DNA from 3 places in the Pelosinus sp. sgz500959 genome. Region 1 is predicted to be linked to each of the others. Evidence: riboswitches for the same ligand, from Rfam matches in the RefSeq annotation. Region 1 holds a riboswitch; each other region holds the start of a gene.
What was found. Region 1 has a riboswitch for cyclic di-GMP ahead of ACAN52_RS08910 (PAS domain-containing protein). Riboswitches for the same ligand answer to the same signal wherever they lie in the genome.
Positions count from the first base shown of each region.

Region 2: linked by a shared signal. The riboswitch ahead of ACAN52_RS08160 (response regulator) and the one ahead of ACAN52_RS08910 (PAS domain-containing protein) in region 1 are both predicted to bind cyclic di-GMP.
Region 3: linked by a shared signal. The riboswitch ahead of ACAN52_RS16125 (CheR family methyltransferase) and the one ahead of ACAN52_RS08910 (PAS domain-containing protein) in region 1 are both predicted to bind cyclic di-GMP.

Region 1 is NZ_JBGJZL010000004.1:395,520-405,755, reverse strand. It holds gene ACAN52_RS08910 (PAS domain-containing protein) at 380-2,389, opposite strand; cyclic di-GMP riboswitch class I at 2,703-2,790, opposite strand; gene ACAN52_RS08905 (hypothetical protein) at 3,112-3,585, shown strand; gene ACAN52_RS08900 (ATP-binding protein) at 3,690-5,459, opposite strand; gene ACAN52_RS08895 (Crp/Fnr family transcriptional regulator) at 5,808-6,485, opposite strand; gene ACAN52_RS08890 (dihydrodipicolinate synthase family protein) at 6,854-7,750, opposite strand; gene ACAN52_RS08885 (GntP family permease) at 7,841-9,190, opposite strand; gene ACAN52_RS08880 (YjhG/YagF family D-xylonate dehydratase) at 9,310-10,236, opposite strand, start outside.
Region 2 is NZ_JBGJZL010000004.1:226,935-237,170, forward strand. It holds gene ACAN52_RS08130 (hypothetical protein) at 101-397, shown strand; gene ACAN52_RS08135 (hypothetical protein) at 1,048-1,437, shown strand; gene mutT (8-oxo-dGTP diphosphatase MutT) at 1,647-2,087, shown strand; gene ACAN52_RS08145 (S41 family peptidase) at 2,068-3,324, shown strand; gene ACAN52_RS08150 (hypothetical protein) at 3,414-4,088, opposite strand; gene ACAN52_RS08155 (amidohydrolase) at 4,315-6,042, shown strand; cyclic di-GMP riboswitch class I at 6,137-6,224, shown strand; gene ACAN52_RS08160 (response regulator) at 6,340-6,693, shown strand; gene ACAN52_RS08165 (chemotaxis protein CheA) at 6,742-8,778, shown strand; gene ACAN52_RS08170 (chemotaxis protein CheW) at 8,829-9,326, shown strand; gene ACAN52_RS08175 (methyl-accepting chemotaxis protein) at 9,365-10,236, shown strand, end outside.
Region 3 is NZ_JBGJZL010000010.1:116,785-127,020, reverse strand. It holds gene ACAN52_RS16160 (Fe-S-containing protein) at 1-870, shown strand, start outside; gene ACAN52_RS16155 (ABC transporter permease) at 884-2,170, shown strand; gene ACAN52_RS16150 (ABC transporter permease) at 2,177-3,301, shown strand; gene ACAN52_RS16145 (ABC transporter ATP-binding protein) at 3,316-4,005, shown strand; gene ACAN52_RS16140 (FMN-binding protein) at 4,002-4,472, shown strand; gene ACAN52_RS16135 (hypothetical protein) at 4,634-5,014, shown strand; tRNA gene ACAN52_RS16130 (tRNA-Leu) at 5,108-5,191, shown strand; cyclic di-GMP riboswitch class I at 5,364-5,451, shown strand; gene ACAN52_RS16125 (CheR family methyltransferase) at 5,715-6,530, shown strand; gene ACAN52_RS16120 (cache domain-containing protein) at 6,610-8,904, opposite strand; gene ACAN52_RS16115 (PAS domain-containing protein) at 9,145-10,236, shown strand, end outside.

The DNA of each region.
Region 1 (10,236 bases):
AGTAATTAGTTCTCGGTAAAGAGCTAATTACTTCTATCATCTAGATGTAGTTACAACCAAGCATCATCATTTGCCACTTCAATTTTACATTTTTTACACTTCTTTGATATCGGTTTTCATATGCAGATATATTTTATACTATCCCATGGCTTAATACTATTGATCGCTAATACAAAAAAAACACAGGGATATTGTATTATTGCAACAATCGTCCCTGTTTTAACTAAAAATTTTCTTTTTTCAAATTTTACACTTTGAAAATGCTTTTATTATATATTACTAGTTAATTCATACATTTTTCACGTTTTTTTATTTTCCAATATTCTTACTACATAATACAACAAAATTTGATTTATTGTATTATCACAACAATAGTTTATCATTGCGAATATATCGTTTTTCTTTTAATATTCCATATTTTTAGATATAACAATAATAACGACCTTGTCTCCATTTTATCTAGAGACATTCCAAGAAACATCTCAATCTTTTGTTTTCTCCAGATGACCGTATTATTATGTATAAAGAGTTGCCGTGCTACCGCTTTTAAACTCCCATACTCTAATATAGCTTCTAGCGTGATTAATAAATTACTCCCACGATCTTCATCATGCTCAGCAAGACGTCCTATGGTATTTTGCACCATCGTACAGGTATTTTTATCTTGTAATAATTGAAATGCAATTTCATACAATCCAATATCATCACAATGGATTACTGAGGAAGAATCCATCGTTGCTGCAATTACAACTGCCCTCTGAGCCTTTTCATAAATTTCTCGAAAATTGACTGGAATGCTCGATAGACCAGAAATACCAACATTTACATAAAAATGAGGAAATACTTTTTCTATTTCAGCAATGATATCATTAGCAATTTGACTTTGCCCTTGCTTATTAGTAGCAATACAATCTGATATAGAGGTCAGTATTACTATATCATCATGACACCTCCATACTAAACCCCATTCTCTTTCTGCTAGCCAGATGAGGACCGCTTGTTTCCTCACGACTGAGGGTGGCATCGTCTTGTCAGGTACCTCAGTATTATAGCTCAATTTTTCAGCCAATCGCACAACAAAGCAACAATGGGCAACTTGAGTCTCAATACCAAATTCATTAAGTGCTTTGATTATCTGTTCTACTGAGCAATCATTGAATAACAATCCATTTAAATAGGTACTGCGACTATGTAATTGATTCATAAAAGCCAACTCTTTTTCCACTTTATGAATCCGCTCTACAGCTTGTTTTTGTTCCGTGATATCTTGGTTAATACCAAATAGTTTAATAAGGCATCCTTCGTCGTTATTAATTTTATTTATTCGAGAATAAAGCCAGGCTAGAGATCCATCTGCCCTAATGACCCTAAACTGTAAGTCTATCCATGGCTTCTCGTCAAGTTTAGCAACTGTTGTTTGCACAAAATCCCAATCCTCGTGATGTATGTGGCTCCGAAAAAGTTCTATCGTAGGTGTAACTTCGCTAGGAGTATAACCATAATTTCTATATTGCTGATCAGACCAATAAAGAGAATGATTGGTTTTATCCCATTCAAAATACCCCAATTTGGCGATCTTTCCAGCCATATGAATACGCATTTCCCGATCAGTAAGCGATTTATTTGCTTGTTGTAGTTGCTCCGTTAGTTCTTGCAACTTGATTTCCCCTGCTTTTCGTTTCGTAATATCCTGAACAATGCCAAATTTCTTTAAAAGCTTGCCATTGTCATCAAATACAGAGTGAACTAAACTATGTATCCATCCAATAGAACCATCTTTGTTAATAATCCTATATTCAACATCTAGTACTTCTTCCTCCGGTCTCTGAAAAAAACCTCTCTTGATCATTTCTCGATCTTCTGGATGAATAAGAGTTAATAGAAACTCTAAAGATGGAGGTTTCTCCTGAGGGACTAAATTAAAATTTTTGTAGAACTGATCAGACCAATACAACTTATCGTTTACAATATCTCGATCAAAATAGCCTAGCAGGGCAATTTGCTGAGCCATTTGTATTTTAACTTGGCTCAGCATCAGCTCTTCTTGTACATTTTGCTCTTTGGTTATATCTCGCACTATAGTTAATACATTTTCTACTTGCTCTCTGCCGTTCCACTCTGGCAGATAAGAAATTTGATAATATCGGTTTCCAATATGAACTTGAAAAATTTCTTTTTTCAAGTTTACAAAGACCTTCTTTAAATGATCTTCACATTGTTTATAGATTGTTTGTTCTAAGCCAACGTTTTGGAGCTTCTTGCCGATTATTTTTTTCACCAATCTATCATTTTGTTCAGCATAGTATAAGACCTGTACGATAGTACTTTGATGATCAATTCGTATCACTAATAGCTCTTCAACGTTATCTATTGCACCTACACTTGACATTATACATCCCTCCAACTCAAACAACTTCTTATGCATTATTTATCCGATATCCACTATAAATCCACCTAAAACCTTTGGGATGATTATTCATTGTATATTCATCTCTCAATTACAACGATACTCCCATTCGTAGTTTTACTTTTCTACAAATAGGAGCATTTTTTATTGTAATTTTTATATGATCAGTTCACTTTTCATTACCTCATTTTTGGTAACAGAACCATAAATCCTACTTGTCCTGTAACAGTAATATCCCCATCCAAAATAAAAAAGTAGTACCTCATACGAAAGGTGCTACTTACAACTTATAATTGAAAGCAACCTGGCAATCGTAGGATATTATACCCCTTAGACCCATAGCTTTGCGTCCCTGACTTTCGACAGGTTTGCCAAAATTCACTAATATTTTACTTTATTTTACACCAGATTTTGTATATCGTCAATTAAAAATCGCGCCTTAAGTCCCATATTAATAAGCACAAAGTCCTAAATACTCATCTTTCTACAAAAGAAAGATGAGTCTATTATTGTCATACGCAAACCTACCAATCTGAGTAACATTCATTTCGCATAAAATTTCTACATACCTCGCGAACAACGTTTTTTTTGCTTTTGCGTGTCCCCCCAGCTACTGCAATCTGGTGCTATATACCAGTAGGCTGGCAACCAAAGTAATGCTAGAATGAAACTTGATACTGAGACATACTTTAGGGAGGATTAACATGAGGGTTTTTCTGTTACTTGTAATATTCATTTCTTTGAGCTGTGGCGTCGTTCAAGCTACGGATAATTCCATGTCGATTACTATACCTGTGTTTACAAGGCACTTTCCCCATTCAAATCTTGGTTTGAATGAACACAATCGTGGTTTTGGGTTGGAATACATATTACGAAAAGATGTTGCCCTAACGACTGGATTGTTTAATAACAGCTTACGAAATGATACCTTTTATGTAGGTGTTCAATATACGCCATTTCGTGTATTAGGGCTGCATGCGGGCGTTGTCGTAGGTCTTGATTTAAATGGTGGATATAATTCTGCCAATCCGTTCAAGCCTGTAATTGGAGCCTTGCATTTTGCTACTGGCAATGAGTCTCCGATTGGTTTCAATATCGATATTTTACCAAGCGGTGGCTACACGAATGGTGATGGCGTATATGGAGCCGCAGCCGTCTCCATGAAGTATTCGTTTTGATAATTGTCACAAGTCAGTATTGGATTTGCTAAATAGCAACATTCCTTACGAACAGAGCATAAATAAAAAAGAAGTCAAACGCTATAGTCGCGAAGACTCCTTTTCTAGTCTTTCGAAGCAGGAAGCCACAGATCAATCAGTGCACTTAATTGATTGATGTCAACTGGTTTCGAAAGATAGTCATCCATTCCAATCGCCAAACATTTTTCTTTATCTTCTTTAAGTGCATATGCAGTCAATGCAATAATAACTGTATGCCGATTCATAATTTTTTCTTTTTCTCTTATTAAGCGAACAGCTTCATACCCATCCATATACGGCATATTAATATCCATTATTATTAAATCAAATTTTTCTTTTTCAAATTTTTCAATTGATTCAATTCCATTCTGTGCTATTTCAATTTCTAATCCTTTTTTACGCAAAACAATACAGACAATATCCCTACTAATTTTATCATCCTCTACAATTAGTACTTTCTTCTTTTCTACCACTTTCAGCAACGCATCCGTCTTTTTATCACAGATCCTTACCACACTCTCATCTGGCACTTGAAATAATCCTGTAAAGTAGAATTTACTTCCTTGACCTTCTTTACTTTCAACCCATATTTTCCCGCCCATTAATTCCGTTAGCTTTTTACTAATTGCCAGACCGAGTCCAGTACCGCCAAACTGTCTCGTATTTGAACCATCGACCTGACTAAAACTCTCAAACAAGATGTGAAGCTTATCTTCCGCAATTCCAATCCCCGTATCGGATACTACAAAATTTAATCTTATTACACCAGCACGCAATGCTTTACAAGTAATGTCAACATCAATATTCCCTCTAGTTGTAAATTTTACTGCATTGCCGATTAAATTAGAAAGCACCTGCCTAAGCCTAAATGAATCACCAATTAGAATCGCAGGAATCTCTTCACTCACGCTAGTCCTAATTTTTATTCCACTTTGCTTGGCTGTTATCAGAAATAACGCAACAACATCTTCTAGTACCTCACTTAATATAAAAGGTATATATTCCAAGCTCAGTTTACCTGCTTCTATTTTCGAGTAATCCAATATATCATTTACAACTCGCAGCAGTGACTTTGTTGACATCTTTATAGTTTCAAGGTACATTCTTTGCTCATCAGCCAAATCCGTCATAAGTGTTAAATCTGTCATCCCTATAATACCATTCATAGGTGTCCTAATTTCATGACTCATATTGGCAAGAAATTGACCTTTAGATAAACTTGCTTTCTCAGCTTCTTCTTTGGCCTTTATCAATTCTAATTCATTTCTTTTTCTTTTTGAAATGTCTCGGAGTATGGCCAATGCGCATTCCTGTTTGCCGACCATTGCCATTTTGAGGTTTACTTCTGTCCAGCGATATGTACCATCTTTTTTCTTAACCAACCACTCAAAAATCTGCGGTTCTCCTGCCATTGCCAGCTTAATCCACTCTTTGGAGCCTTTATAATTATAAGGAGCCTCTCCATTTTTAATATTTTTTGCGTTTTCTATAATCAATTCTTCGCGAGAGCAACCGTAGAGGGCAGGCAATTTATCATTAAAATCAATAATACATCCATCTTCAGCATTATGGAGTACGATTGCATCATTTGCGACATTAAAAATGTCTTGATACCGTGCTTCTGACTCTTTCTGAGTTTGAAATATTTTTTCAAGCAAATTACTTATTAAACTATAAAGGATTCCCCCTGATAGCAAAATAAAGATCCATCCTTTAGCAATAGATAACATGGTAAGGATTTGTCTATCGGCCGCTAGAAGAGATACAAAATAATCTGAAAAAAGAATCCATAAACCTCCCACTAAAACATAAATGGCTGTTATTTTTAAGGCATCGAAATTTAATTTAATCATGAATCGAATCCCTCTATGCTACGAACCTCCATTAGAAACACTAATTATATAAACGCTAAGTCACCCGCTAAGTCACCACATCAATAATTTCCTATTATAAATAACTCAATCTTGCAATAATCCCATCATAGCACTACATATATTAGTCTGTATTTTTCTACAAATAAAGACTAATTCCTGCATATTTCCACAAAAACAATACCACCATTCCCTTTTTTATACCTAAAACACACTATTACACAAAATTCTCCCCATAAAAAAACGCTCAAACCGAAGTCTGAGCGAACGTATTTACGGTACCTTGTAAATTAGCACTTAGAGAGACCCCACCAAGCAACGAGTGTGATACTACTCATAATACCGACGTAATCCATTTACATCAAGGATAATAATCCTTCGTTCATCCTCTTCTAATATCTTTTCTTTTTTTATAACGCTTAATACCCGACTTACAGTTTCTCTGGTAGTTCCCGCTAAATTAGCAATATCCAATCTTGTAATCGCGGCATCAATTTCTAAGCCACGGCAAGTTTCCTTGCCATGACGACGAGATAAAAGTTCTATCGTCTGAGCTATTTTAGCATAGCTATCGGAAAATGCCAGTGAATTCACTTTTTGCTGAATAAATAGCAATTTTTTGCTCATAACTTGGATAATATTCATCGCAACATGTGGATGATTGATAATTATTTTCTCTAGTTCACTATTGCGTATAATGCCTACACAAGATTCTTTTAAAGCAACGGCTGTAGCCGGATAGGGCCCTTTATTAAACAGCAGGACTTCAGCAAAAACCTCACTTGGCCCCAAAATATTAATAATATGTTCCCGTCCGTCTGCTGATAATTTTATAATCTTAACCTTTCCTGTTTTAACATAATAAAATCCTACACCAGTTTCTCCCTCACTAAAGATAGTCTCATTCTTTTTATATTTGTACTCAGCCGTCACCTGACTGATAATCGTTAAATCTTCCTGTGGCAAATCTTCAAACACAGGGACGTTTCTCAAATATTCAAAATCCACTAAACCGCCCTCCTCTATCCTTTTATGGTAACAAATTGAATGAAAAACTTCTATTACCAAATGCGCGTGCTATTTGTCACTGCAGTTTACTTCTAATTATATTTCATAACGACTACTCCAGTAATAAAAAGACGGTATACAATTCGGGGAAGCACTTCAATGTATTCTTCCATACTTTTATATGAAACTCCTTCCATTTTCGTATATTTATATATGAATCCTGTTGAAGCTGAGGCACATGAAAATGGCGGGAATCTCCAAAGATTCCCGCCTAAGGTTCGAATAGTAAACGATCTCCTAGCATCTAATATAAAGCTATTCTCTTTACATTAAATTTCGCTTTATATAATTTAAAATACATTGATATCCTATTTATTACGCCATAACTGATCTGCAAAACTAGACAAAGAAACTTTTGTAGCTTCAGTCAACGCAGTCAATGGTGCTTTGCAGTTTTCCTGCATACCCGTGCCGAGCTCCGCCAGAGCCCACTTCATCACAGGATTAAATGGTGTATATACTTCGTAAAAGCGCATTCTTTCATCAATCAAGCGTTGCGCCTTTGTAATTCGGCTCAAATCTTCTGTGCGAAGAGATTCTATGACCTCAGAACATAGAGATGGATACACATTAGATAAGGCACCAATACAACCATCACCACCAGAAATAACCGTTGGAATGCAATTATTATCGTATCCAGTATAAACTATGAAATTTGGATACTTAGATTTTACGAGTTGAATATACTTTTGTGTATGCCGAAGTACAGCATGGGTATCTTTCATGCCCTCTAGATGATCATGTTTAGCTAATAGGCGTAAAAAGGTATCCACTGTTACATCATAACCAGTACGATCTTCGTAATTATAGATATAAAATGGTCCTTTTACCTCTGTTAAGAGATTATCATAATAGTTAAATACATCTTCCTGGTTGCAGGCACTATAATATGGACCTACTACAAGTACTGACGTTGCCCCTGCCTTCAAAGCCAAATTTGATAAATCTACAGTTTCTTGGTATACCATACGTCCAGTACCCGCCATTACGATTGCGCGATCACCAATATATGAAATGGCATCCAATATAAATTCTTTAATCTCTTCATAGGAAAAGGCATAGAACTCGCCAGAACTACCTCCAACCAAAATTCCATCAATTCCTGCATCGATCAATGTATCGTATAGCTTATGCATCGTTTCATAATCTACCGTACCATCTGCATTGATAGATGTTAAAATCGGACTAATATATTTACAATTCATTTTAAATACCCCCTATATTTTACACTTTAAAATTTACCTTGTTGGTTACAAAATAAAACCCTTAAAATACATTATTTATTCGACTAATCACTATTTAAGTATTGTATCAAGTAGCAAAATAAATATCAGCCCTACAACAGAAGTAATTGTCGATAACAATGTCCAGGTAGCAAAGGTTTCTTTCAGAGTCAAGCCAAAATATTCCTTAACCATCCAAAATCCAGCATCATTAACATGTGATGCAATAGCGCTGCCACAACCTGTTGCTAGAGTGACTAATGCCAAATTAACATTATATTGAGCCAACATAGGAATAACTAAACCAGCTGTGGATATTGCCGCAACAGTTGCTGACCCTAAAGAAATACGCAATATCGCTGCAACAATCCATGCTAAAAGAATTGGAGACATCGATGTTCCAGCAAATATAGTTGCTATATACTTGCCGACTCCACCGTTAATAAGCACTTGCTTAAAGGCTCCACCACCTCCAATAATCAATAACATCATACCGATAGAAGCTGCTGCCGACGAACAAGATCTAGTAATATCTTTTACAGGAATATTTCTATTAATTCCCATAGTATACACTGCAATCACTAAGGAAATTAACATTGCTATGGATGGATCTCCAACAAATGCAATCACTTGAAATACAATACTTGTATCAGCGCCAGTGTTACCGGCTAGCATTTTTACACCAGTAGCGATCAGCATCAGAATCACTGGAAACATGGCCGTTAACAAACTAATCGTAAAACTTGGCGTGTCATTGAGATTAAATTCTTTTTGTTCACCCAAAGAATCAATGCTTCCTCTTTTCTCAAATGCCGAAGGAACGATCCTTTTTGCCAGTCGAGTAAAGATAGGGCCCGCTAAAAAAACTGTGGGGATAGCTACAATAATACCATATAACAAGACTTTCCCGATATCAGCTCCATATTCCCCAGCAATTACCGTAGGACCTGGATGTGGCGGAAGAAAACTATGCGTAGCCAATAATGCCGCCAGCATTGGAATCCCCAAAGATAATAGTGATACCTTCATTTCTTTTGCAATCGAGAAAACAATAGGAATCAACAATACTAATCCCACTTCAAAAAACATTGCAATTCCAACAATAAATGAAGAGATTACAACAGCCCACTCTATTTTTGTCTCTCCAAATTTATTAATTAAAGTCATTGCAATTCGTTGAGCGCCACCAGCATCAGCCACTAGTCGACCTAACATGGCACCTAAACCAAATATGAGCGCAATATGTCCCAACGTTCCACCAATACCGGTTTCGATAGTGGAAACGACTTTCCCCATAGGAATCCCTAGTGTAAGTGCTACACAAAATGATACGATCAAGAGTGCAACAAATGTATTTAATTTTAGTTTAGAAATTAAAACAATTAATAGAATTACGCCTATTGCTACAATTAATAAGGGCATAGATTTACCTCCAACTGCTACCAGTTCTATTATTTACTTTTTTTATGGAATCAGAAAATATAACATTTTTTAATGCCAAGTAAGAATGACTACGACTTCTGCCGGCGTCTGAGGACTTGTCAGAAACCAAGCCCTTTCTTATCTGCTAAAACCTTTTTTCCAGCTTCAATCACTTCGATGATTTTATCCACATCATAGACACAGCCTCTCCATATTCCACCACTAATCGACTGAAGTTCTGCCCATAATCTAGTATCATCAGGTAAATCTGGATTGGGTTGCAATCCTAGATGTATCTCTCGTTGTTTCAATACTTCGGCGGCCTCATCATAGGAAAGTTGATTTTCTTCCGTTCCGATGAAATTGATTGAGCCTTCAAACTGATTTCCATCAACAATAATCTCTATTAAATCCCCATCGCGCAATTTACCCAGTGGTCCGCCAGCTAATGCTTCAGGTCCTACATGTCCAAAGCAAGCTCCTGTAGAAACACCAGAAAATCTAGCATCCGTAATCAAAGAAACATGTTTGCCAAAAGGTAGTTTTTTCAATGCTGAAGTCAACTGATAGGTTTCCTCCATACCCGTTCCCTTCGGACCGCCACCCATAACAATCATAATATCGCCAGATTGTATTTTTCTATCTTTTATTGCTTTAATTGCTGACTTTTCGGATGTAAATACTTTAGCCTTCCCAGTGTGCCTAAATACACCATCTTTATCAATGACCGTTGGATCAATGGCTGTAGATTTAACAACCGATCCCTCCGGCGCAATGTTTCCAACAGGAAATGTTACAGTAGACGTTAATCCTCTTTCTTTAGCTGTGGCAGGATTCATAATTACATCGTCAGGATTTACTCCATCTAATGCTTCTAAGCGCTCTCTACATTTTTTACGTCTTTCCGATTTTTCCCACCAATCTAGGTTAGCTCCTAAGGTATCACCTGTAACTGTCATAACATCTTCATGCAGCAAACCAAGTTCCCGTAAACGAAGCATAACCTCTGGAACTCCACCAGCTAAAAAAACGCTTACCGTTGGATA
Region 2 (10,236 bases), 170 kb from region 1:
GGATTTTTTTATTTATACGGTAAATACACTATTATCAAGGTCTAAAATTATCTTTAGTAGTATAAGAGAGTTAAATCCATAAATGAGGGAGAGCTATACGGTGAGTAGAGAAAAAATGTTAAATCGAGAAATCCTTGTTCCTACGGTAAAAAAAATCTGTTCAACATACTATAATGAATGTACAGTTTCAGAGCTGATTCATAAAGGTGGACAACGACATAGAGTCGAAATAGAAGCTGATGGGTTGTTTTTTTATGTGGATTTTCATTTTAAAATCAATGGAAGTACATCAATTGATGTATCAAGTGGACAGCACATTGATAAAAAGAAACAAATTATGGCAGCTATCTTAAATGATCCTACCTGTTTATTAGGTTATGATAGCACGATAAAATAAGAACTGGCAGATAAATTAGAAAAACCCAAACCGTAATAAAACGGTTTGGGTTTTTCATAGCCTCATATGGTTACGCTATTTTTTTTGTCCTGTTAGGGTCAGATTAAATAAGATGACTTAAGTGAGCTACTTCCAATACGACAAAGCTGGCGGCGATAAAAGCCATAGCGCTAGCGCCAAGTTTAAGAACCATAATATCACTCCTTTTTTTAGCTGTTTCCAAATTACCGATTGGGCAGTCAATAATGGATTCAAAAGGATTATCTGAGAGAAAGTTAGATAAAAAATTCACGTATATAAGGCTTTTTCATTGTAGAATAATTAATAGTATTACGCAATTCTTGTTAGAGAGTTTCTCAAGCCAATAAGGTTTATTAAAAGGCATGAGATGAAAATGGCTACTTATTGCTTAAAAATACTGAAATGTTCAAAAAACATTAGAAAACATTAGAAAATAATAAAAAATAAAGATAATACTGTCGATTTTTAGCAGGAATTAGTAAGACAGAAAGCGAAAGTATCCATCAATTATAGATACATGAGTCCGATCTGATCTTAGAAGAGGAGGTGAATCCTTTTCAATTTATGACGTAGGTTTTAAAAAATTAAGAAAGAGGCATATTTTCTCATTCCATAAAAAGGGAGGATTTATGATGAAAAAATTAATAATCTTTGTACTAACATTATGTTTGGTGATGGGATTTTCTTCTATAGCTTTTGCAAGTCAACTTGATTTTACAATTGTTAATAAAACGGATTTTGATATGATTGATTTGTGGGTTGCCTCATCGGAAGGAAATAATAAGAGCTGGGGTGAGGAATTACTCAAAGGACAGACTCTAGAAAGCGGACACTCACAATTCATTTACTTTAGAGATGCTGATGGTTCTTATAAATCTTCAAAGTGGAGCATTGCGGTCAGAGACCGCGATGGTAAAGATTACATTTGGCGAAATATTGACCTAGCTAAATTTAGCACAATTACAATCTATTATAATCCTAACGATGGTAAATATTGGTGGAAAGGATCTCAAGGTTAAGTTAGATTGTTTAATAATGGGAAAAACTCCATGACTCTTAGAGTTATAGGAGTTTTTTTTTAAACAAAGAATTGAAAAAAAAGGCTAATTTTAAAAAAATTTACTTTAAAACAGGAAACTAGTTAATTAAAGCGAATTTTATAGTTAAGTTCAAAAAAATGATTGATATAAGATAATTAAGGATTCGATATGAGGAGGTTTTGATACAAATGAGAGTAACATCTGCAATTATTATCAAGGACAATAAAATACTCATCACTCAAAAAGGCTTACAAGGACGATTTGCAAAGAAGTGGGAATTTCCTGGGGGGAAAATTGATGCTGGTGAAACTCCTGAAGAATGTATCGTACGAGAGTTATTTGAAGAGTTACAAATAAGAATTGAAGTTGATGCTTTCTTCGGAAAGTGTATCCATAAGTACCCAGAGGGAGAAAATATAGTCTTAGCTTACTTTTGTACTTGGCATAGTGGGAATATTACTTTAACAGAACACAGCGCTTATCAGTGGGTAACAGTTGAAGAATTGAGTCAATATGATTTCACTCCTGCCGATATTTTATTAGCAGACAAATTGCAGTTGGAAATCAAGGGAAAAAGTATTTTCTCATTGAATGATGGAGGAAAAATGAATGCAGTGGTTGAGGAATAGCAAAGTAAAAATTATAATTGGTTTTTTAGCAGTGAGTATTGCATTGAGCAGTTCAACTCTAAGGGCAAATTCCATTCAGAATGATGAAATAAACGAAGTCTCCTCTTTACCAGTTCCTATGGTCGGTAAGGCAGAAGCGATTAAGATTAATTCTATTGATGAAATGAACTGGTACTTATCGCAGATGGATGAGAAGGAGCTTGCTGCAACTTTAAAACTATTTCGGGTAGCTCAAATCGTAAAAGGTGGATATGTAGGCGACGTATCAATGGAGAACCTTATGTCGGGTGCTATTAAGGGGACCGTGAGTAGTTTGGGTGATCCCTATTCTGTATATATGGATCCAAAGATGTATAAAGCATTAATGATTGAGACCAAAGGATCATTTGGCGGAGTTGGAATTATATTGGGCAGTAAAGATAATGTATTGACAGTTGTGGCACCGATTGAGGGGACACCAAGCGCTCAAGCGGGAATTTTAAGTGGAGATCAGATTATCAAAATCGATGGCAAAGATGCAAATGGTCTTGCTATCGATGAGGCTGTGAACCTCATTCGTGGTGCTGAAGGAAGTTCAGTATTGCTGACGATTGGACGAATTGGGCAAGAAAATAAGGAGTATCATCTTGTTCGATCGAATATTCAAATCAAAACGGTTAGCGGAAAAATGTTGGAAAATAATATAGGATATATTCGTCTTTCTATGTTTAATGAACATACAGGAGATGATCTTTCTAATAAACTGAAAGAATTAGAAGGACAAGGGATGAAAAAAATTATTTTGGATCTTAGGAATAATCCGGGTGGTCTACTGGGAGAAAGTATTAAAGTGGCTAACTATTTTGTTCCCCAAGGTCCCATTGTTTCAGTTGAAGGCAAGGATGGAACTAAAAAAACTAGTTTTTCTACATTAGAAGAGATTAAATATCCTTTAGTTATATTGGTGAATGGGGGCAGTGCCAGTGCATCTGAAATTGTAGCAGGTGCAGTGCAAGACACTGGCGCAGGAACCCTGATCGGCACCAAGACTTTTGGAAAAGGATCAGTACAGACTGTGCTCAGTCTAGACGATTCTTCGGCTGTAAAATTGACCATTGCAAAATATCTAACACCTAGTGGGCGTTCCATACACGGTGTGGGAATTGAGCCTGATATTGTGGTGGAGATGTCAGAGTTAAAAGAAGATGGTCATGATTTGCAGTTGGAAAAAGGGATTGAAGTTCTTTCTGAAAAATAATATGAAAAGTCCAAGGATATTTAAAAAATGATTCAAAATAAGGTCAGCTAAGATTTTGCGCAAGCCTAATCTTAGCTGACCTTAGTGTATTATAACTTAAAGTCAAACAGGCATGTAATACCTGTCATCTTATAATCTTCTTTGCCGTTAATACCAGCAAGGGGGACCTTTAAGTCCATGTTTTTGATTCTACGGTCGGCGTAGGATACGTTGAAGGCTGTACTTTGAGACATTTGATAACTGACACCAATTTCTCGCAGAGATACATTTTTTCCTTGCACGACTGTTGCGAATAAAGTGGACTTATCATTAAGCTTATGAGTTCCGGTCAAACCGAAGTGTAGAGCTGAATGAGAGGCAGAGGTTACATATTTACCAAAGGAAATTTTGTCATCTTCATAACCAACCAGAAAGGTAAGGTTAGGATTAACTTTGTAGAGTAAATTTAAATCGCGGAGATTAGCTTCTGCATACGTAGTCAATGGCAGGCCACCTGATGTCATAGTTGAATCTTCAGAGGTGAACATTCCTTGTTTATACTGTAGAGCGAAGTGGTCACTAAGACCAGTGGTTAAAACGGCTTTGAATCCAGATTTTCCATCAACATCAGCAGCTGCTGTCCCTTTACCATTCACTTTAGAATTGAGAGTGCTGCCGATTTCCAGATTAACGGCACCTTTTTCAAAGTTTGCTGTGGGAGATGCAAATGAGGTCGTTGCTGTCATCATGAGTCCCATTGTCATTACAGCGATTAGTTTGCGCATGAATCCTCCTTGTGGTGGTCCCTTTTGTGAGATGCCACGGTTGTATTTTTTGTACATATTTTTTACAGGGGCTCAAAATAACTATTTCCTATGCAAGAGATATTTTATCATAAGAAATGCTATTGTAAATAGAGACTATTCAGTCGTCTAAAAAAAATTGCAGGATTTTTTCATTATCTGCTAAATACTACAGTATATAATGGAACTTTTTTTTGGAGGAATCATATTGAGTATATTATCTAGACCATTTCAGAGTGGCAATCAGATTCATGAATTTGCTGATCGAGTGCTCACAAATGGCATCGTGTATACTGCAGATGAAAATGATCAGATCTGCGAAGCACTAGCGATTAAGGAAAATAAAATTATATTTGTTGGTAGCAATCGTGAGGTACAACAATATATAGGCAAAGATACTAAAGAGATTGATTTGTTTGGAAAGATGGTTATACCAGGTATGATCGATAGCCATATCCATCCACCAGGATTATCTTTACTCACTCTTCATGAAGTTCAATTATTTAATATGAATAGTGTCGAAGGGTATGTTGAGGCTGTAAAAGATTTTATCCTTCAACACCCAGATATGAAAGCTGTATATGGTCGTGGGTGGTCATGGGGGATATTGACAGGGGATGAACTAAATAAAGGTCCGAGAAAAGAGCACCTTGATGCCGTGTCAAAGGATATTCCTATCGTCTTACGCGCTAATGATGGTCATACGCTATGGGTTAACTCTAAAGCTCTCGAAGTCAATGGTATAACTTCAGAGACGCAGGTTCCCCAAGGTGGAATTATTGAAAAAAATCTGGAAACCGGCGAATTGTGGGGGACGTTAAAGGAATGGGCTATGTGGTTAATTGCTTTACCGGAATATAGTTTAGATCAATATATGACTGCTATGGATGCCTTTCAAAAGAAAATGCATAGCTTTGGTATTACCAGTATTCTTTGTATGGCAAGTTTACCTTTTGAAAAAATAATGAAAGCTTGTAGTGAGATGGAAAAAGAGCAGCAGTTAGCTCTTCGGATTCGCGGAGCTATGACGATTCATACAAAGGATGATTTTGAGACTCAACTTGAGATGATTAATCAAATGCGATCCCGATATCATAGTTCATATTTGAAAGTCATATCAGCCAAATTTTTTACAGATGGTGTGATTGAAGGGGGGACAAGTTGTTTATTGGAACCCTATACGATTGCAACTGGCAGAGGAGCTAATTATTACGGTGAGTTTTTATGGGATATGGAAGAGTTAAAACAAGCCTTTTGCCGCGTGAATGAGTGCGGCCTTTCAATTCATGTACATTCGACAGGAGATGCATCGACTCAACATGTATTGAATGCCTTAGAAGCTGTTCATCGCAAAGGTTTGACCGATGATCATCGTAATACCATTACCCACTTGCAACTTGTTGATGAAAAAGATATACTGCGTTTTAAAGAGTTGAATGTAATTGCTAGTGTTCAACCTTATTGGCAATTCAAAGGCCCTCAATGGTGGCATACTGTAGATTCCAAATTTTTGGGTGAACGTGCAGAAAAAGAATTTCCTTTAGGGACTTTCTTTGCAAATGGCATAACCGTAGCATCTTCCTCAGATTATCCTGCAACTGCTGTCCCCAATCCTCTTTTGGCGATTGATGTTGGCGTGACACGTAATATTGATAATGGAGTACTTCATGGGGTTGAGGATATTAGTCATATGGATGATGAACGTTATCTTTTAAATAAGCAAGAACGTGCTAGTGTCTCACAAATGATTAAGAGTTTTACCATAAATGGTGCATTTATGATGTTTATGGAAAATGAGATAGGATCGATTGAAATTGGTAAATTAGCTGATCTTGTAGTGCTTGATCAAAATTTATTCACGATTAATCCCGTTGATATTGATAAGGTAAAGGTTGTGATGACCTTTTTTGATGGTAAACTTGTGTATGAGACTTAAGTCCCGATCATTATAACTTAAGTCCTGAAAAATATTGACGTATGTATGGGAAAATAATATAATAATATCAAATAATACATAGATCGACAAAAATTAACAGAATTGGCAAACCTATTGAAAAATAGGGACGCAAAGCTATGGGTCTACAGTCGCTGGGCGACCAAGACTGCCAGGCCGCCATGCTAGCTTATACTACCATGTTCGAGGTCAGGCAAATCCTGACCTTTTTTTGCGTTTTTCTATGATTCTACTGATCCATTGCAAGTTTATTACACTTGTTTATGAAAGGATGGAAATATGAAAGTACTTATTGTTGATGATGCTCTCTTTATTCGATTAACGCTAAAAAACATGTTGGAGAATAATGGTTATCAAGTCGTGGGGGAAGCTGCAAATGGTTCGGAAGCAATTCTCAAATATAATGAACTTAAGCCTAATTTGGTTACAATGGATATAACAATGCCACAGATGGATGGCATAACGGCTTTAAAAGCGATAAAACGGATGGACCCTAATGCAAAAGTGGTTATGATATCGGCTTTAGGTCAAGAATCTACGGTGAAAGAAGCAATTATCTCTGGTGCCAATGGATTTATCGTAAAGCCATTTGTTGAAGAGCAAGTCATTCGAGGACTTAGCAAGTTTAACTAAGTACAGTACTTCTAGCATTGTAGTATTTTTTATGTGAGGGTGATTGAATTGATCAATGGTGACAGCAAAGCCCCGATGCTTGACCTTTTTGTATTTGAAACCAATCAGATGCTAGAACAACTCGAGCGCCTTATTTTAGATAGTGAAAAATCTGGGGGTATAGAAGTCGCTATCAATGAAGTATTTAGAATTATGCATACAATAAAAGGCTCGGCAGCGATGATGATGTTCAATGATATTTCTTCCTTAGCTCATTCTTTGGAAGATGTTTTTTATTATCTTCGTGAAGAAAAGCCTCTGAAGGTGGATTATTCAGAGTTGACTGACCTAGTTTTGAATGCCGTGGATTTTATCAAAGATGAAGTGATAAAAATAGAAAATGGAGGCGAGCCAACAGGTAATTCTGCTAATGTCAGTAGAAAAAATAAAGAATTTTTATCATCTTTAAAAGAAAATGACTTGAATGTGAATGATACCTCTTCTCAAATGGCTAGTACTGAAGGTGAGCTTCAACTTTCGATTGATGCGCTGGAGCAAGCTGAGTATGAAGGGCAAATCAAGTATGAAGCCATCGTCTATTTTGATGAAGACTGCGGAATGGAAAATATAAGAGCATTTACTTTGGTTCATGAACTCAGTGAGTTTGCTGAGAATATTGTGCACTCACCAAGTGATGTTTTTGAAAATGATGATACATCAGAAACCATTCAAAAAGAAGGTTTCAAAATCGCATTTACAAGTCAAAATGATTTGGAAATAGTGGAAGAAATTTTTAATAAGACAATGTTCTTAAAAGACTTCAGTATAAATATAGCTGAGGATACAAGACACAAAGAAGTAAAAGAAAAAAGAACAATTATTTTAGATGATTTAATTCTCGATGAATCCGCCAATCCTGTTGTTAAAGAAGTGGAGCGACAGGCAGAAGGAACGCAGAGTTTTATTAGTGTCAATGTAGCGAAAATGGACTTACTCATGGATTTAGTCGGCGAGCTTGTGATTGCAGAGGCTATGGTAACTCAAAATCCACAACTAAAAGGGTTAAAACTGGATAAATTCTACAAGTCCGTACGGCAATTAAGAAAAATTACGAATGAACTTCAGGATACGGTCATGTCTATTCGTATGATCCCTTTATCTGCAACCTTCCATAAAATGAATCGAATCGTTAGAGATATGGTAAGAAAACTCGATAAACAAGCAGAATTAGAGATTATAGGGGAACAAACAGAGGTAGATAAAAATATCATTGAAAGTATATCAGATCCATTAATGCATTTAATTCGTAATGCAGTGGATCATGGAATTGAGTCTGTTCAAGAACGAATTACTAAGGGAAAATCAGAAGTCGGGAAAATTCGCTTATCGGCAAAAAATGCTGGTGGCGATGTTTTGATTATCATACAAGATGATGGTGGAGGTCTAAATAAAGAAAAAATCTTAAGAAAAGCTTTCGAACGAGGTCTAATTGAAACGGAAGAGATCTCTTTAAGTGATAGCCAGATCTATTCCTTTATTTTGCAACCTGGTTTTTCTACGAATGAGACCGTGACCGAGTTTTCGGGGCGGGGAGTTGGTATGGACGTTGTAGTCAAGAACATTGAAAAAGTTGGTGGAACGATCAGTGTTGATAGCATCGAAGGACAAGGAACAACAATGTCTATCAGAATTCCTCTTACCCTTGCGATCATTGATGGAATGAATGTAAAGGTTGGAGATGCCATCTATACGATACCACTTATTGCAATAAAAGAGTCTTTTCGTTTGAAAGACCAAAATATGATCAATGACACAGATGATAATGAAATGATCATGATACGGGGAGAATGTCACCCTGTTTTGCGTCTCTATGAAAGGTTTCAAGTTCAGACCGAAGTAAAGGCTTTAAAAGAAGGAATCATGATCATGGTTGAGGCTGATGGAAAAAGCCGTTGCTTATTTGCTGATTCTTTACTTGGGCAGCAGCAGGTCGTGGTTAAGGCTTTGCCACCATATATTAAAAAGACAAAGGGGATAGCGGGGTGCACTTTGTTGGGGGACGGTGGTATTAGTTTAATACTAGACGTAGCTAACCTAAATTTTTAATAAATGATAAAAGTGAAATGAATTAAATAAACAAACAAAGGAGATTTGCCATGCCGGAAATTGCTAAAAACAAGTTGGAAAATGAAGAAGATACTCAAAAAGACAAGTTTTTAACTTTTGCCTTAGGATCTGAGGTCTATGGTATCGAAATTAAGTTTGTTACAGAGATTATCGGTATCCAGTCTGTAACTAAAATACCCGATCTTCCCCAATATGTAAAAGGTATTATTAACCTTCGAGGAAAAATCATTCCAGTCATTGATGTAAGGCTGCGGTTTAATAAATTGTATCGAGAGTACAATGATCGTACCTGCATTGTAGTAGTGGATATAAAGAATGTTACCTTAGGACTCATCGTAGATTCTGTGGAAGAAGTGCTGACGATTGTGGAACAAGAGATCGTTTTGCCTCCTCAGTTTGATCATGGCAATTATCAACAGCGATTTATTAAAGGAATTGGTAAAGTGGGTAAGAGTGTAAAGTTAATCCTAGACAGTGAGAGGTTATTAAGCGATCAGGAAATGAACAGTTTGGAACAAGTTTGTTAAGCAGTAGCGAAAAATAGTAAGGGAAGGCGGAAAAAATAATGAAATGGTTTCAGAATCTTAAAATTGCTAACAAACTTATCGTGGGGTTCCTTTGTATCGCTGTGATTGCAGGGTTAATTGGTGTAGTCGGTATATTTAATCTTTCTAGCTTGTCCAAGGCAGATGTTGATTTATATGAGAATTATACGATACCCATGGGACAAATGGGAGATATTAGCGAAGCCTATCAAAAAGGTCGCGTAAATTTTAGAGATGTCCTTTTGACAAAAGATATAAATGTTCAAACGCAAAAGATGAAAAATTTTAATGATTCCATCAATAAAATGAAGGTGGGAAGTAATGAGATCGGTAAAACTTTGGTGAGTGATGATGGTCGTAAATTGCATAAGACACTTGAAGATACGATTGTTCAATATGAATCTTATTCAAAGAATTTATTTCCCATGATTCAGTCAGGTCAGAGTGCGCAAGTCAATCAATTGATACAAACTGAGGGTGTTCGAATTGCAGATACGATGGAAGATACGCTCGACAAATTAGGTGACATGAAGATCGAATTAGCAAAACAGAAAGCAATGGCTAATAAGGCCGATGCAAATAAAGCGATTCTCTTTATGATTCTTCTCGTTGTAGTGAGTATTGTTATCGCTACTGTCCTTGGCATCTATATTGCTCGGAAGATTTCTCAGCCAGTTAAAGAAATGGTTGATGTTGCAAGCAAGATTGCCAGTGGTGATTTGAATGTTGAAGTGAATGTCACGACAAGAGATGAAATTGGAAAGTTGGCTCAGACCTTCAATATGATGACAGACAATATCAATCGATCTATGAGTAGCATCAGTGAAGCGGCAGAACAAGTAGCTGCAGGTGCGCAGCAGATTGCTTCTTCTGGAGAAGTATTATCTCAAGG
Region 3 (10,236 bases), on a different contig from region 1:
AATTTGATCATTTCGACAAGTGATCTAATCAGCCTAGATTTCCTCATGAAAGGAATTGGGTTATTCTTAGGATTATTTTTGACTTGGTTGACTGGTCTGACGGTCTTTCGCGCAGCAAAAATTTTAATCCCTCAGACCATTATCAATCTTTTGACCATTCAACTTCTTGTTGTCATGGCAAAACAACTTGTTGTTGTTATTCAAGTCATGATGGCAAGAAAGCTATTAATGGCAAAAGGGTTGATGTCGATCATGGGGCCTGTGATTAATCATGAAGCTTGGTTCTTATATTCATTACTTGCTGTGACACTATTTTTGCCTATTGCTTTGTTTTTACAGGGAAAGCCATCTAAGCCAGAGGGATTAAATCCAGCTCAGTACCGAAAAATTTTGGTAACGGTGCGCAAAAAAATGCGATGGGGTATAGCTGTTTCTTTAAGTGTGCTGGTTGTATTTTTTTGCTCATCAGTTGGCAAAGGGTATGCCGATGAAAAAGCTGAGATTGTTCCCGCAGTGCCAGTGGTGGCTGAACAAGGACAGATTCCTATTTCCTTGGAGAAAGTCTCAGATGGACACTTGCACCGCTTTTCTTATCAATCGTCAACGGGTGAAATTGTTCGGTTTATTATCATTAAAAAGAGTGGATCTGCTTATGGCGTAGGGCTTGATGCTTGCGAAATTTGTGGGCCAACAGGTTATTTTGAACGTGATAATCAAGTTGTCTGTGCCCTTTGTGATGTGGTGATGAATACAGCAACGATTGGTTTTAAGGGTGGCTGCAATCCAATTCCAGTTGACTACAAGGTATCAGAAGGGAAAATCATGGTTGAAGTTGCTGGTTTAGAAAAAGAAAAGAATCGGTTTAAGTAAGGGAGGATGAACTATGTTTTGGCAAATGCTGAAAGGAGCTCTTGTCAGGCAGAGCCGAAAGATGTTTATGGTCGCGGTTACCATTGCATTAGGTGTTTCTTTGACGACAGCCATGCTCAATGTAATGCTAGATGTTGGAGACAAAGTCAACCGTGAATTGAAAGCTTATGGAGCAAATATTGTAGTCACTCCTCGATCCGCCTCCGTATTGCGGGAAATTTATGGACTGGAAAACAGTTCGGTTGGGGCAGGGCAGTATTTGCAAGAAAGCGATGTTGGTAAATTAAAGACTATTTTTTGGTCTAATAATATCGTTGGATTTGCACCATCATTAGAATCCCAAGTGGCTATAGGGGCGGGGAATATCAATGTAACGATGGTAGGCACTTGGTTTAATCGAAAATTGGAATTGCCAACGGGTGAAGTTGTAGAAACAGGTATTAAAGAACTGAAATCTTGGTGGACTGTAGAGGGCAATTGGGTCGGTGATGCAGAGGCCAATGGTGTTATGGTTGGCACTGTATTAGCAGGAAAATTAGGCATTAAGCCAGGTGATACAGTGGATGTTAATTTGCCGAATGGTCGACATGAAACATTACTAGTACAGGGGCTTTTTAACAGTGGTGGTCCAGAAGATGAGCAAATCTTTGTGACACTATCCTTTATCCAAAAAGCATTGAATCTGACGGGCAAAGTCAGCAAAATAGATGTAAGTGCCATTACAACACCCGAGAATGAGTTAGCTCGTAAAGCAGCTCATGATCCGAAAAGTCTTTCTTTGAAGGATTGGGAAACTTGGTACTGTACGGCTTATGTAAGTTCAATTTCCTATCAAATTGAAGAGGCGATCGGTGGTTCTAGAGCAAAACCGGTTCGCCAAGTGGCAGAATCTGAAGGAATGATTTTACAAAAAACTCAGCTATTAATGCTGCTCATTACAGTACTCAGTTTAGCTGGGTCAGCGTTAGGAATTTCCAATTTGCTAACGGCTAACATGATGGAGCGCAGTCGTGAATTTGGTTTACTCAAAGCACTAGGGGCTACTGATGGAGATGTATTACTCTTGACCCTTACTGAAATTACATTAACGGGTCTAGCCGGTGGCGTGGCAGGCTATTTTCTAGGTTTAGGTTTTGCACAAATTATTGGTCAAAATGTTTTTGGTTCAGCGGTGGCGATCAATCTCATGGTGATCCCGTGGGCTGTTATGTCAGTAATCTTAATTACTTTGGTCGGTAGTTTTCCGGCAATACGAATGCTTTTATCGCTGCGTCCAGCAGCAGTACTTCATGGCAGGTGATAAAAAATGACAAAACAATCAATGTACTTTACAATGATTTGGCATGCTTTACTTCGCCGTCGATCTCGGATGCTGATTGCTTTATTGGCTGTGGCGATCGGTGCGACGGTATTGTCGGGGCTTGTGACAATTTATTATGATGTCCCACGTCAAATGGGAAGAGAATTTCGTTCTTATGGTGCCAATTTACTTCTATTACCGACAGGTGAGCAGCAAGTGTTGGCGGAGAATGAAATTTCAAGCATAGCCAATTTATTGCCTTCTGATAAGCTCATTGGCATTGCTCCTTATCTTTATGATCATATGAAAGTAAATGAGCAACCCTTATTAGTCGCCGGCACTCATTTTCAAACAGTAAAGAAGGTAAGTCCTTATTGGCAGATCCGAGGTGTTTGGCCGGATGAAAATTCAGAAGACGTTGTCCTTGGTGCTGAAGTAGCCGAACGGTTGCAAATTGAACCAGGGCAGTTGGTAACGTTAGCTAGCAATGACAGTGAGAAAAAAGTGAAGGTTGCTGGTATTGTCCGTACAGGTGGTAAGGAAGAAAATTTTGTTTTTCTGGATCTTTCTTTATTGCAACAGATGCTTCATAAGGAAGGTATGATCAGCGTAGCTCAGGCTAGCATTACAGCCAATGAGACGGAATTGACTGAATGGACTCACACGATTGAACAACAAGTTCCTGGTGTAGCGCCACGACTGGTCAAGCAAGTGACGCAGTCAGAGCAAACTGTACTCGGTAAGCTGCAGGCTCTGGTTTATTTGGTCACCATCGTAGTACTCCTTCTTACGTTGATTTGTGTGGCTACGACGATGATGGCAGTTGTGACAGAAAGGCGTAAAGAAATCGGTTTGAAAAAAGCATTAGGTGCCGAAAATCGCAGTATTATTCTAGAATTTTTAGGAGAGGGTTTAGCGCTCGGTACTTTAGGCGGACTGATGGGAACAATTTTAGGATTTTTCTTTGCACAAGCGGTGAGTGTCAATGTCTTTGGCAGGGGAATTTCATTCCAACCCTTGATTGTGTTACTGGCCTTAGTTGTATCTGTATCAGTAACTGGTCTAGCTTGTTTGATTCCAGTCAAGATTGCAACAGATGTTGAACCAGCGATTGTACTTAGAGGAGAATAAAGGAGGTTATCAAGATGAGTTTATTAGAGTTACATGATGTTTCCATGATTTATGGAAATGTAAAAGCTCTTCAAGACATTGATTTGACAGTACAGCAGGGTGAGTGGTTGGCGTTGATGGGACCATCTGGTTCTGGAAAGACGACCTTGATGAATATTATTGGTTGTATGGATAAAGCATCTAGTGGATCCATTGTATTGGATGGAGTTGATTTTTCTGGTGTGACTGCACGAAATCTAACCATGTTGCGTCGAGATAAGATTGGGTTGGTATTTCAACAATTTCACCTTGTTCCTTATTTGACAGCCTTGGAGAATATTATGGTAGCACAATATTACCATAGTATGCCTGATGAGCAGGAGGCCTTGGCGGCTTTAGAGCGTGTAGGTCTCAAAGAAAGGGCTCGTCATTTGCCTAGTCAACTTTCTGGTGGTGAACAACAGCGTGTATGTATCGCTCGTGCTTTAATCAATTATCCCATGCTCATTTTAGCTGATGAACCAACGGGTAATTTAGATGAAACCAATGCGAAAATTGTATTAGAATTTTTTCAACAACTTCATCGTGAAGGCCATACGATCATTATGGTTACTCATGATCCAAGAGTGGCAGAACTAGCTGAACGGTGTGTAGTCTTAGAACACGGTCGTATTGTAGATCGGAAAGATCAGAGGATCGTTTGCAAGATGGAGGAAGTTTCATGAAGAACATGAGGAAATGGTTATCTATGATAATCGTAGGTTGTATGATTGCCATTCTAGCTGCTGGTTGCAGTCGTGAAAAGACTGAAGATCACTCTGGTCATGCAAATCATGATATGCATACGGCTTATAAGGATGGAACTTACACAGGTAAAAGCAGCCCTGATGAACGTGGTGCCATAGGCGAGCTGACGCTGACGATTCAACAAGGTAAAATTACTAAGGCTGACTATAAAGGCATTCAAAAAGATGGTAAGGTAAAAGATAGTGAGTATGGAAAAACAAATGGTACAATTGAAAATCCAGAATTCTATAAAAAGGCTCAACAAGGACTTAAAGGGGCCATGTCCTATGGTCCGAGGCTTATAGAAACACAAGACTTAAATAAGGTTGACTCCATATCTGGTGCAACACTTTCTTTTAAACAATTTAGTGAGGCAGGACATAAGGCTTTGGAGCAGGCAAAGTGATAAAAAACCATACCCTTTCAATTTGAGGGTATGGTTTTTTTAAACTTCATTAGTTTTTCAACAAATATTCATCAGTTTTTCATAATTGTCTGGTATGATTATAGTGCAAAGATCAATTACAATCTTTTTAGCAAAATGATATAAGAAAGGATGATCAGATTATGAAAAATAAAATGACAGGTTGGATTGTTGGAGGTTTACTCGGGGTTTCGGTATTAGGAGTCACATTGTCTACGAATGTTGTCAGCGCTGCTGAAAAAAATGCACCATCAACTCATGAAATGATGATGGAAAAAGGCCAAATGGGAGATATGGATATGCATAAAATGATGAACTCCCCTGAAATGCAAACCAAGTGTCTTGAGATGATGAAAACACCTGAAATGCAGGCTATGATGAAACAAATGCTATCAAGAGATCCTGCACTCAGACAAATGATGTTAGACTTAGTTAATTCAGTCGAGCCAACTGATCAAGCTACTACGCCAGATAATACACAAACGACTATGATGCCAGCAATGGACCATAGTATGCACCATTAATTCTTTTTATAAAAAAGATGAAAAAAAACCTTTCTTTTTAATTACTAATCTGCTATAATAAGAACCACGGGGTTTGTACAACAAATTTCATAAGCGGGAATGGCGGAATGGCAGACGCACCAGACTTAGGATCTGGCGCCGCAAGGTGTGGAGGTTCAAGTCCTCTTTCCCGCACCACATCAATTATAAAACTTTCAAGATTTTCTTGAAAGTTTTTTTGCTATATGCTTTTTATATTGATATAAAACTTAGGTTCTGGTTAGTTAGGCTATTTTCTTATAAAATATTGACGTCATTATAGAAGAAGAATATAATGAAATATAAAATAATTATACATTTTTAGACAAAAAAATAATATTGGCAAACCTATTGAAAGATCGGGACGCAAAGCTATGGGTCTACAGTCGTATCACGACCAAGATTGCCAGGCTGCTATGTTGCTTTATGTTAACATACCCAAGGTCAGGATACCCCTGATCTTTTTTGCGTTTTCAGATAGGAGAAATTAAGCAGTTAATAAGGTAATAACTATAATATGATGTTAAGTTCATCCTATTTAGCAATGGAAAAGAAGAGATAAATAGAGTTAAGAAAATCAAAAATTATTTTTGACGAGTACAAGTTGGCAAATCATAGTCCCATCGAAAGTAAAGAAATAATCATACTATTTTTGTTTGTATGCTTGAAAGGAGGAAAAACCATGGAAGATATAACGGAACGGGAATTTAGGGAACTTGTTGGATTTGTTAAGGCTAATTATGGAATCAACTTATTACAAAAAAAAGTGTTAGTGTGCGGACGTTTGAATAACTATATAGCGCAATGCGGTTTTCATAATTTTTCGGAGTATTTTTCTCATGTGAAAAGTGATCGTACAGGCAAGTCTGGGACAATCTTAGTAAATAAGCTTACGACAAACCATACTTATTTTTTGCGAGAACCACAACATTTTGAAGTTTTAGGGCAAGTGGTTCTACCGTATCTCGCTACAGTTGAGGCCAAAAAGAAAGATCTGCGGGTATGGAGTGCTGGTTGCTCTACAGGTGAAGAACCATATACGTTAGCAATGCTGATTAACTCTTATTTCGGCGCGCAAAAGAGTGGGTGGGATACGAAAATTTTAGCTACTGACATTTCAACAGATGTCTTAGAAAAGGCGCAAAAAGCCGTCTACCCTAGTAATCAGTTAGACAATTTGCCGGCTTACTGGCGTGCTAAGTATTTTCATAAAATCGATTCAGAGTACAGTGTTCTAAGAGAAATAATACGGCAGGAAGTCATATTTCGACGATTTAATCTTATGAGTGAAACATTTCCTTTCAAAAAGAAATTCCATCTTATTTTTTGTCGTAATGTAATGATCTATTTTGATGCTGAGACTAAAGAAAAATTAATCAATCGATTTTATGATCATATGGAATCAGGGGGCTATTTATTCATTGGCCATTCTGAATCAATTAATCGTCATGAAAGTCGATATCAGTTTGTGGCGCCTGCTATTTATAGAAAAGCATAAAAATATAAATGCAAAGTAAAAAATGATTAAATCCGCGAATAACGTGAATTTAATCATTTTTTTGCTTTAAAGAGGTTGCTTAATTTTTTTCTACTGGGAAAGTGATAACAAAACGAGTTCCTTTTCCCTCTTCGGAATCGACTTTAATGATACCACTATGACGTTCAACAATACTAGCACAGACAGAAAGACCAAGTCCTGTACCATCATCTCTTGTTGTAAAGAAGGGATCAAAAATTTTCTCTTGTAAGTCTTTAGGAATACCGCAACCGGAATCTTCTATGCATAAAATCACAGAGCCATCTTGATATTTGGTTTCAATTGTTAATGTACCATGCTGCTTCATCGCATTCAGCCCATTCATAGCAAGATTTAAAAGTAATTGTTTAATTTCTTTTTCCGCTAGAATAAGCTGGGGAATATCCCTAGAGAGTTTAAATTCAAGATTCATTCCTCGTTTGAGTGCATCTGTCAGTAGTAATGGGGCAATTTTATTAATAATTTCATTTAAGTCCTGTTTTTCTTGTTCTGTTGACTTGGTTTTGGATATTGCTAAAAAATCGGTAATGATTGTTTCGATACGTGCTAATTCGCTTAAAACTAAATCCAATTGATCGTGCAGAATATTAGGGATTTTTCTCTTAAAATGTTGTAAGTAACCTTTTACGACGGTCATGGGATTTCTGATTTCGTGTGCTAAGCCTGCAGCCATATTTCCAATTAGATTAAGCCTGTCCATGCGGGTGATTTCTTTTTGTAGAGTGATAAATTTAGTAACATCTTCTGAAATGACAGCTACATGATCTTTTGTAGGGCTATAGGCAGAAATAGAATACCATCGCTGTTGATGTTCGAAATATTGTGTAAAACTAATTGGTTCACCAGAAATCGCTACAGTTGCATAGGCTTTTATCCAATTAAAGCTTTCGTTATTTATGTGTGGGAAAATATCTGTTAGCCCTTTTCCAATAAGTTCAGAAGCAAGGTATCCGGCATATTTTTCATAGGCGTGGTTAACGTGAATGTATTCAAGATCTATGGGATTATTTTCTTCATCGAATCGTACCTTATGATATGAACAGCCATTGTGCATGTAGTCAAATAGATCTTTGTAACGAGACTCGCTAATGGCAAGTGCATCCCGGCTATCCTTAAGAGCTCTATTGGCCGCTTGATGTTGGGCAATTTCTTCTTCAAGTGCTATATTCATATCCGATAGTTCAATTGTTCGCTCATGAACTTTATGCTCTAATTTAGTTTCATTTTTTTTCAGTAGACTGACAGTATCTGCAATTTTTTGGCTCATTCTCACGAAAATAGTGCAAAGGATGTCTAGTTCATGGGAAATACTTTCTGGTGGTCTATCGCGTGCGACCATTTCATAGTGTTCGAGAGTAATTAATCCAGACTGTTTGATTAGCCAATCTAGAGGACGTTTAATTCGGTTGGTTATTAGGGTGGCTAGAGGTATAATCAAGAATAATAAAGCGATTGTTCCGCTAGCCATGAGTGCTAGCTGCTTATAAATCGGACCAAGAACTTCTTCTTCGTTGATTTTACCAATAATTGTCCAGCCACGTTCAGGTACATGCAAATAGGAACCTAAGACTTTGTTACCAAGGTAATCAGTCCATTCGGCCGTACCAGAATCCGTAATTTGGCTAGGATGAAATGCATCAGTTGCAATTTTAAATTTCATCCTAGCCGTGTCCCCAATAAGCCCCTTGTCCATTAATAGACTGGCGTGTCGTGGTTCGGTGAGCATTGTACCTTCTTGGTTAACCAGAAAAATTTCTCCTGTTTGTCCAATCCAATTATCACGCAAGAGTGTTTCGAGGGTTGTTGTTCTTACGGAACCAAGTATCAAACCTTGTAAGTTCCCAGCGTAGTCGAAAATAGGAGAAGAGAAGTTAATGATCGGTAAGCCACTATTGCGGCCAATCACCACATTTGAAATATACTCTTTACCCGCTAGAGCGGCTTCAAAGTAAGGTTGATTTCTGGTCGAAGGGTATTTGATTGCACTATTGAGAGTTGATATTCGAAAAAAACCATCTTTATCGATGTATGAGAATGAATCAAAGTTTTGGTTGTTCCGCTGCGTTAAAGAGAGAGATTTTTGCATTTGTTGTTCGTCTAAGATTCGAAAATCCTCTGACTCACTAAGGTTGTGAACGTCATAGACCCGTTCTGCCATCCAATAATCAATCAGACGCTTTTGAGAATAAACGCGCTGGCTGATCAGTTTTAGATTTTCTTCTTTTGCTAATTTGATCTGACCAACAGTGTAAATAACCATGACGAGCAAACTAGGAATGAGGACGAGTAAAATAGTCCATAACCTAAATTGCTGCCGTAATGTTTGAACCTTCATGTCTCACCTCGATAATTTTAAAAGTATATTTTAATCAAAAGACATTAAAATATAAAAAGCAAGATTTAGCATCTATTTCCATTTCTATTCGACATTTTATTTGATATCCCTCCATAAGGAAAGTGGTGTGAATCTATCAATATAATATAGTTTCTTTGTGCGAGATTGCTTACAGGAATTAGCATGAACTTCGTAGAAAGAGACAACAGGATTATTTGATCGGAAAGAAAGGATACAACGATGAGAATTAAAAAAATATCTGCAGTCTATCCCCAGAGTAATCATAAATTGGGAAATGGAGAATATGGATTTTGTGAGATTCTAGATTCGATTGCTGTTCCACTCTTTATTAAAAATAGTGATGGTATCTATATCAACTGTAATAGAGCTTATGAAAAATTTATTGGATTACGCAAAGATCAAATTATAGGAAAAACAGCATATGATATTGTACCTGAACAGTTAGCGGATAAATATCACATGAAAGATCAAGAATTATTAGGACAAGATCATATACAGATATATGAAAGCCATGTGACTACAAAAGGTATGGATCGTTATGTACTATTCCACAAATCCATTTATCGAAATTCAGCCGGTAAGATAAAAGGGTTAGTAGGAGCCATTACTGATATCACAGAGCAAAAAAAAGCAGAAGAATTACTACGGGAAAGTGAGGCGAAAAATCAGACACTTCTCCAGGCTATCCCTGATATCATGGCAATCGTAACACCTGGTTTTAAAGTAATTGAGTTTAAGAAAGCGCGCGAATTTGACTATATTGCAGAGGAACATTCTTTTATAGGAAAAACAATAGGCGAGTTATTACCGGAAGATGTAGCGATGCTGTTTATGGAAAATATTACATTGGCCTTTAAAATAAAGAAAGTCACTTGTTTTGAATATCAAATGCTGCAGAAGGGAGAGTTGAGAAGTAGAGAAGCTCGTATGGTTGTCATTTCTGATGAAAATATCATGATTATGATTCGTGATATCAGCGAGAAGAAACTAATGGAAGAGACAATTGAAAAACGCAATAGTGAAATAAAAGATGCGTTAGTTAATTTAAAGAAAACTCAAGTGCAGTTAGTACAGCAAGAAAAATTAGCTGGAATTGGTCAGCTTGCTGCAGGTGTAGCTCATGAGATTAACAATCCATTGGGCTTTGTGTTAAGTAACTTTGATAGTCTGAAGAAATATCTAACTAAGATTATTGATTTATTTCATAAATATGATGAACTTAAAGAGCAGATCGTGGGGTCGGATGTACAAAGTTTAAAAGAATTAGTACATCAAGTTGTTCTTTATGAAAAACAGAAAAAAATAGCCTAT